Regions from separate parts of the Kribbella sp. NPDC004536 genome, predicted to be linked through region 1. Evidence: riboswitches for the same ligand, from Rfam matches in the RefSeq annotation. Region 1 holds a riboswitch; the other holds the start of a gene.
What was found. Region 1 has a riboswitch for glycine ahead of gcvP (aminomethyl-transferring glycine dehydrogenase). Riboswitches for the same ligand answer to the same signal wherever they lie in the genome.

Region 2: another riboswitch for glycine. It lies ahead of ACFYRU_RS07900 (L-serine ammonia-lyase); the one in region 1 lies ahead of gcvP (aminomethyl-transferring glycine dehydrogenase).

What each region holds. Positions count from the first base shown of each region.
Region 1 is NZ_JBIALY010000002.1:1,900,916-1,905,104, forward strand. It holds gene gcvP (aminomethyl-transferring glycine dehydrogenase) at 1-2,190, opposite strand, end outside; glycine riboswitch at 2,264-2,353, opposite strand; gene ACFYRU_RS23860 (dihydrodipicolinate synthase family protein) at 2,369-3,229, opposite strand; gene ACFYRU_RS23865 (MerR family transcriptional regulator) at 3,277-3,894, opposite strand; gene ACFYRU_RS23870 (bifunctional nuclease family protein) at 4,087-4,189, opposite strand, start outside.
Region 2 is NZ_JBIALY010000001.1:1,599,973-1,604,161, forward strand. It holds gene ACFYRU_RS07890 (hypothetical protein) at 1-200, opposite strand, end outside; gene ACFYRU_RS07895 (helix-turn-helix transcriptional regulator) at 386-1,216, opposite strand; gene ACFYRU_RS07900 (L-serine ammonia-lyase) at 1,271-2,644, opposite strand; glycine riboswitch at 2,725-2,831, opposite strand; gene ACFYRU_RS07905 (DUF3817 domain-containing protein) at 2,829-3,182, opposite strand; gene ACFYRU_RS07910 (hypothetical protein) at 3,274-3,501, opposite strand; gene ACFYRU_RS07915 (aminopeptidase P family protein) at 3,680-4,189, opposite strand, start outside.

The sequences.
Region 1 (4,189 bases):
GAGCAGCGGGTGGTTCGGCAGGTACGGCGCGAGGTGCGCCGCGACCGCGACCGGCCCGACGCCCGGACCGCCGCCGCCGTGCGGGATGCAGAACGTCTTGTGCAGGTTCAGGTGCGAGACGTCGCCGCCGAACTCCCCCGGCTTCGCGAGCCCGAGCAGGGCGTTCAGGTTCGCGCCGTCGACGTACACCTGGCCGCCGTGGTCGTGGACGACCTGGCAGACCTCGCGGACACTCTCCTCGTACACGCCGTGCGTCGACGGGTACGTGATCATGATCGCCGCCAGCCGCGACGCGTGCTCGGACGCCTTCGCCCGCAGGTCGTCCAGGTTGATCGTGCCGTCCTCGTTGCCCTTGACAACGACAACCTTCATGCCGGCCATCACCGCGGAGGCGGCGTTCGTGCCGTGCGCGGAGGCCGGGATCAGGCAGATGTCGCGGTCCAGGTCGCCCCGGCCGTGGTGGTACCCACGGATCGCGAGCAGACCGGCGAGCTCGCCCTGGGAGCCGGCGTTCGGCTGGATCGAGACCTTCGCGTACCCGGTGACCTCGGCCAGCCAGCGCTCCAGCTGACCGATCAGTTTCACGTACCCGGCCGCGTCCTCGATCGGCGCGAACGGGTGTACGTCGGCGAACTCCGGCCAGGTGACCGGCTCCATCTCGGTGGTCGCGTTCAGCTTCATCGTGCAGGACCCGAGCGGGATCATGCCGCGGTCCAGCGCGTAGTCCATGTCGGACAGCTTGCGCAGGTAGCGCAGCATCGCCGTCTCGGACCGGTGCGTGTTGAAGACCGGGTGCGTCAGGTACTCCGTGGTGCGCGGCACGTTCACGGCCGCCGCCTCGAGCGTGTTGTCGTACCGACCGCCGAAGGACTGGCAGACCCGGGTCAGCGTCGCGACGTCCGTCTTCTCGTCGCAGGAGATGCCGACGTGGTCCGCGTCGACGAGCCGCAGCCAGATCCCGTTCTGCCGCGCGGCGTCCACCACGTCGGCGGCGCGGCCCGGCACGCGGGCCAGGACGGTGTCGAAGAAGTCGTCGTGCACGACCTCGACGCCGCTGGCGCGCAGCGACGCGGCGAGCTTGCCGGCGTAGTCGTGCACCCGCTCCGCGATCGCGCGCAGACCGTCCGGACCGTGGTAGACGGCGTACATCGACGCGACGACCGCGAGCAGGACCTGCGCGGTGCAGATGTTCGAGGTCGCCTTCTCGCGGCGGATGTGCTGCTCACGGGTCTGCAGCGCCAGCCGGTACGCCGGGGCGCCGTCGGCGTCGACGGACACGCCGACGAGGCGACCCGGCAACGACCGCTCGAGACCGGACCGTACGGACATGAAGCCGGCGTGCGGACCGCCGTAGAACAGCGGTACGCCGAAGCGCTGCGAGGAACCGATGACGATGTCCGCCCCGGCCTCACCCGGTGCCTCGAGCACCGTCAGCGCGAGCAGGTCCGACGCGACGGCGACCAGGGCGTCACGCTCGTGGGCCGCCTCGATCAGCGGCTTCAGGTCGCGGACGGCGCCGTTGGAGCCCGGGTACTGCACCAGCAAGCCGAAGAAGTCGCCCTCGGGCAGACCGTCGGTGGTGTCGGCGACCACGACCTCGATGCCGAGCGCCTGCGCGCGGGTCTGCACGACCGCGATCGTCTGCGCGAAGCAGTCGGCGTCGACCAGGAACCGCTCGGACTTGCTCTTCTTGTTCGAGCGGTGGGCCAGCGTCATCGCCTCGGCGGCCGCGGTGCCCTCGTCGAGCAGGGAGGCGTTCGCGGTCGGCAGGCCGGTCAGGTCGGAGACCACGGTCTGGAAGTTCAGCAGCGCCTCGAGCCGGCCCTGGGAGATCTCCGGCTGGTACGGCGTGTAGGCCGTGTACCAAGCCGGGTTCTCGACCAGGCGGCGGACGATGACGGACGGGGTGAAGGTGCCGTAGTACCCCTGGCCGATCATCGTGGTCGCGACGTTGTTGCGGGCGGCGAGCTGGCGCAGCTCGGTCAGTGCGTCCACCTCGGAGGCCGGCTCGGGCAGCCGCAGCGCCTCCGCGGACCGGATCGAGGCCGGGACCGCGGCGTCCACGAGCGCGTCGACGTCGTCGTACCCGAGGGCCTGGACCATCCGGGCGATCTCGTCCGGGCGCGGACCGATGTGCCGGTCGGCGAACGTCGCCGAAACACGCGCCGAAAGCTGAGGGGTGTCGTTCACTAGAGGCTCCGATGCTGACTGTCGCTGCCGGTGGCCTCCCCCTCTGTCACGCACGAACACGCTCCAGAGTCGCCTGTGGCACTCGGTCCATGGGCCTGAGAGGTTCCGGGGAGGAATTGCCCCTTCGGCGCCCGACGAAACGGGACTCTCCCGAGTGCTGTGTACGGCTGAAACGAGGCTACCAGGAATTTCCGAACAGTTCGGGCAGCAGGCTCCGGGCGGCCGGCCGCGCCGCCGCGACCTGCTCGTCGGTGGCCGCCTGCATCGGCCAGCGGACCCGGGTACCGACGTCCGCCCAGCCGCCGACCGCGGCGAGGAACTTGTCCAGCGCGGGGTTCGACAGGCCGGCCTTCTGCAGTGGTACGACGTGCGCCGCGAAGAACTCGACCACCCGGCGCTCCACGTCCAGGTCGTGCGCGGTGGCAACCGCACCGTTCGGGGACAGCGCCGCCACGTTCGAGTAGCTGCCGTGCGCGCCGAGTAACGACATACTCGCGAGGAAGTGACCGGGTACGAAGATCGCGAGCCCGGACCGCAAGGCCTCGTCGAACCACGCTCTGTCACCACCGGCCGTCTTCAACCCGATCAGGTTCGGCACCGCCGCCGCCAACTCCCCCAACTGCCGTGGCGTCACGGAAGTCTTCGCATGCGGCGGGTTGTACAACACCAGCGGCACCTCCCCCGCCACCGTACCCACCCGCCGCAAGAAGGCGAGCATCTCGGCAGGGTTCAAAGGCAACCAGTCCGGGGCTATCACTTGAATCGCTCCGGGCGCGAGCTTCGCCGCACGCTCAACCCGGGACAACTGCACCTGTGCCGACGGATGACTCGCCCCGATCTGGAACGGCTTCCCGACGGCGGCGAGGATGTGGTTGACCCGGTCGTACTCGGATTCGGTAAGGGTCTGGAACTCCCCCGCCGTCCCGTGTGCGTACAACCCAGCAACGGAAGTCTCACCCAGAGCCTGAGCTTGAGCCTCCAACCGCGTGAAGTCGATCGAGTCGTCGGCGTTCAGCGGTAACAACAAAGTCGCCCACACACCGCGGAGCGAGTCTGCAGTGAGTGGGCGCACAGTGAAGAACTAGGTCAGCCGGTCATCCGGGCGCGACGGCGGGCGGCGAGTTCGTCGCCGGCGTGCCCGTCGGAGCCTTCGTCGTCGTGGCCGTCGGCCCGCTCGGTCGGCAGCTCGGACAGCGATCCCTCGACCTCCCGCCAGACCCCGCCGAGCGCGATCCCGAACACGCCCTGGCCGCCGGCCAGCAGGTCGATGACCTCGTCCGGCGAGGTGCACATGTACACCGAGGCGCCGTCGCTCATCAGCGTGATCTGGGTCAGGTCGTCGAAACCGCGCTTGCTCAGGTGCGCGATCGCGGTCCGGATCTGCTGCAGCGAGATCCCGGCGTCCAGCAGCCGCTTGATCACCTTCAGCAGCAGTACGTCGCGGAAGCCGTAGAGCCGTTGCGTACCCGAGCCGGTCGCCGGGCGCACCGACGGCGAGACCAGGCCGGTACGGGCCCAGTAGTCGAGCTGCCGGTAGGTGATCCCGGCGGCCGCGCAGGCCGTCGGACCCCGGAACCCGACGTCCTCCGGCATCGGCCGCAGGTCGTCGTCGAACAGCAGACCCTGGACGCCGGCGGTCTCCGCCGCCTCGGCGTGCGCGTCGGAAGCCGACTGCGTCAGATCCGTGTCCCCGGTGCGTGTCACGCCTGAGCCTCCCTGGATACCGACTGGTACGAGTCATCTCCGTGGAGTGACAGCACCCCACGACTTCTTCACGGTAAGCCGCCGCCCGAGGCGGGTCAACGACAACCGCGTCGAGCCGGGAGCGTGTCGCGACCGCCGTACGAATCGTTACCTAGTCGCTCTTGTACGGATTCCCCGTCTCCAGGGGTCGCGTCAGCTCTTGTCGAAGTCCTCCGGCGTCACCTGGTCCAGGAACTCCCGGAACCGCTCGACCTCCTCTTCCTCCTGCACCTCGTCGGTGCCGGTGGCCTCACTG
Region 2 (4,189 bases), on a different contig from region 1:
GTCGACGGAGCACCGGGGGTCGCGGTGGTGCTGTGCGGGATCGCGATGTTCTCGCCCGGCTGAGCGGGCTGGGGAGCGGCGACCGGGCTGGCCGGTTCAGGCCCCGCGCCTGGCAGCGGCAGGAACGACGCGCCGATCCGCGGACCGCCGAGGAGGGCAATCAGTACCAGTACCAGGTAGCCGCCGACCACGATGCTCACGCCCGTGGCGACCTGACGGCGACGCCGGGAAGCCCTGGCAGACATCGGATTCACAAGTCCCGCAGGGTATCGGTTCACCCGGCGTTTCAAACAGCCCTTGGAAGAATTTCTACACCAGGACTTGAAAGTCTAGTAATGAATGACCATTTACGCAGCCGTAGCAATGCGGTGCGTTAACTGATTGCTCAGGTCAACGCCTGCAATCCGACCACCGACAACAACCGGAGCTTCTCGGCGGCCTCGGAGTTCGGCGCGGCGGTGTAGACGACCATCCGCAGATCGCTGCCCGGTACGGCGAGGATGTCGCAGTCGATGTCGAAGGCACCGACCACCGGATGCCGGATCGTCTTCCGCTCCGACTGATGGAACCCGACCACTCGTTCGTCCCACAGCCGGGCGAACTCGGGGTACCCGCTGCGCAGGTCGTCGATCATCGCGCGCAGGTCCGGGTCGGCCGGGTAACGGGCGAGCGACGCACGCAGGTCGGTGACCATCGCGACCCGGAAGGCGTGCGCCTGCTCGGGGGTCTGCTCGAAGCGGCTGCCGGGTCTGGCGAAGTTCAGGTAGATGATGTTCCGGTGCCGCCCGTGCCAGGACGACGGGTCACCGGCCAGCGCGGCGAACAACGGGTTCCAGCTGATGATCGTCCAGGCCGCGTCGCACACGCACAACGGCGCTCCGTCCAATTGGTCGACGATCCGCTGCACCCCCGGCGGGATGTACGCCGAGATCCGCCCCGGTGACGGCTCCACCTCACCGGCCAGCGCGAACAGATGGTTGCGCTCGGCATCGGACAACCGGAGCGCCCGGGCCAGCGCGGTCAGCACCTGTACCGACGGCGAGTCCGACCGCCCCTGCTCGAGCCGCACGATGTAGTCGACCGATAGCCCCGCGAGCAAGGCGAGCTCCTCCCGGCGCAGCCCGGGCGCGCGCCGCTTCCCGCCGACCGGCAGCCCGACCTCCGAAGGCGCCACCCGGTCCCGCCAGGCGTGCAGCGTCTTCCCGAGCTCGCTCATGTACTCCAGTATCACCCGCGCGACCGGCGACAGCCTGGTACTGCTGTTACCTGGTCAGCACTCGATGACGTTGACGGCGAGGCCGCCGCGGGACGTCTCCTTGTACTTGATCTTCATGTCGGCGCCGGTCTCGCGCATCGTCTTGATCACCTTGTCGAGCGTGACCACGTGCACGCCGTCGCCGTGCATCGCCATCCGGGCCGCGTTGATCGCCTTCACCGACGCCATCGCGTTCCGCTCGATGCAGGGGATCTGCACCAGCCCGCCGACCGGGTCGCAGGTCAGTCCGAGGTTGTGCTCCATCGCGATCTCCGCGGCGTTCTCGACCTGTTGCGGCGTACCACCGAGCACCTCGCAGAGACCGGCGGCGGCCATCGAGCAGGCCGAGCCGACCTCGCCCTGGCAGCCGACCTCGGCGCCGGAGATCGACGCGTTCTCCTTGTACAGCACGCCGATCGCGCCGGCCGCGAGCAGGAACCGGACCGCGCCGTCCTCGGTCGCGCCGGGCACGAACCGCCGGTAGTAGTGCAGTACGGCCGGGATGATGCCCGCGGCACCGTTCGTCGGCGCGGTGACGATCCGGCCGCCGGACGCGTTCTGCTCGTTCACCGCGAGCGCGAACAGGTTCACCCAGTCCATCACCTTGAGCGGGTCGACCGACCACGGGTCCTGGCTGAGCTTCTTGTGCAGCGCGTGCGCGCGGCGCGGGACCTTCAGGCCGCCGGGCAGGATGCCCTCGGTCTCGCAGCCCTCACGGACGCAGTCCTGCATCACCTGCCAGATGTGCAGCAGCCCGGCGCGGATCTCCGCCTCGGTCCGCCAGGCGAGCTCGTTCGCGAGCATCACCTCGCTGATCGACAGCTGCGACTCGCGGCACCGGTCGAGCAGCTCGGCGCCGGTGGTGAACGGGTACTTCAGTTGCGTGGTGTCCGGCACGATCCGGTCGCCCGCGGCCGCGGTCTCGTCGACGACGAAGCCGCCGCCGACCGAGTAGTACGTACGTTCGCGCAGTACGGCCTGGTCCGCGTCCCGGGCGACGAAGACCATCCCGTTCGGGTGGTACGGCAGCGCCTTGCGCCGGTGCATCACCAGGTCGGTGTTCTCGTCGAACGCGATCTCGTGGGTACCGGCCAGCAGGAGCCGGCCGCGCTCGCGGATCGTCTCGGCGCGCGCGTCGACCGAGTGCGTGACCACGGTCTCCGGGTCGGCGCCCTCGAGCCCGAGCAGCACCGCCTTGTTGCTGCCGTGCCCGTGGCCGGTGGCCCCGAGCGATCCGAACAACTGCGCCTCGACGGTCGTCGTCGCGGCCAGCAGGCCGTCGGCGGCGAGGCCGAGTGCGAACGTACGGGCGGCGCGCATCGGGCCCACGGTGTGGGAGCTCGACGGGCCGATCCCGATACTGAACAGGTCGAAGACACTGATCGCCATCGTGTGGAGGTTCCTTCCGGTCGTCGTTGACCGTTTGGTGTCCTCCCCGCTCTGTTGGGCGGACTGCCCTCCAGAGGTGCCTCGCCCGCGCGGTGAAGGTGCCTGAGAGATTCTTGGGGAGAGTTGCTCCTACGGCGCCCGGTTCGCGGAGATCAGCTCCGGCCCGGGTCTCTCCCGCACGGGTTCATGCGGCTGTTGAATTGACTGACGTTGTGGACGGTACGGCGGTCTGCCGGGCGCCGTCAATCCGGCCTGTCCGGACCGCCCAGATCTCGAAGAACCAGGTGAACAGTGGCGGAACGCTGGCTGCCAGCGCCGCCAGCGTGACCGGCCACGACCAGCGCAGCGGGCCGCGGACGGCGAGCACCGTGACCACGTACGCGATGAAGATCCCGCCGTGGATCGGGCCGAAGATCTGCACTCCGAGCTCGTTGTCGGACAGCACGTACTTGAACAACATCCCGATCAGCAGCCCGGTCCACGAGATCGCCTCGGCGATCGCCACCGCCCGGAACCACTGCGCATGTTTGATACTCATCAACGACCGACCCTAACAACGGCCCCAAGCCAGGGGCCGCGCCGTGCCTCAGCGCGGCGGCACTTGGGCCGCCGTACCCTGGGGTGATCGGTCAGACCGGGACGCCGGTGATCTCGAGCACCCGGTCCAGCTCGTCGCCGCGGACCAGCCGGCCGGACATCAGCCGGAGCTCCGTGCAGGCGGACTCCAGCGCCTGCGCCTGGCTCCGGCAGTTGTCGACGTACCAGAACGGATCGTCCGGTTGCGGATCGTCGGCGTCGTCGATGTCGGCGTACCAGTGCCGGTCGCCGCAGTTCATTACGCGCACCCGTAGGTTCATGATGACTACTCCCCGTACCCAGGGATGCCGGGTCCCCCTGGCCCCGGTCGAGGCCGCCTCGGCTGGGCGCGTGGTCCGCGGCCCCCCACTGCCACGCGCCGAGCCGAGATCAGCCCTCCCCCATCCAGTACATCGCGCCCCACCGGCGAACGTTACTGTTTGTGACCGGTAATTTTGATTACTTCCCGAGGTGCGAGCGGGTCCACTGCTCCAGGCCGTCGGTGGTGATCGGCAGCGCCTCGGTGAGGATCTCCAGCCGGTCGTCGTGCACGACGACGTTGTCCTCGATCCGGATGCCGATCCCGCGCAGCTCCGGCGGTACGGTCTCGTCGTTCGGGTGGAAGTACAGACCGGGCTCGACCGCGAGCGCCATCCCGGCCTCGATGGTGCCGGCGAAGTACGCCTCCGGCCGGGACGCGTCGCAGTCGTGGACGTCGAGGCCGATGTAGTGGCCGGTGCCGCAGACGATGTACCGGCGGTGCTGCTGCCCGTCCGGGCCGAGCAGTTCGTCCATGGACACGTCCAGCAGGCCCCAATCGCGCAGCCCCTCGGCCAGGACGCGGAGCGCCTCGTACTGGAACGCGCGGTACGGCGCACCGACCTTGACGGCCTCGAGCGACGCGAGCTGCGCCTTGTGCACCAGGTCGTGCACCTGCCGCTGCGCCGCGGTGTACTCGCCGGTGGCCGG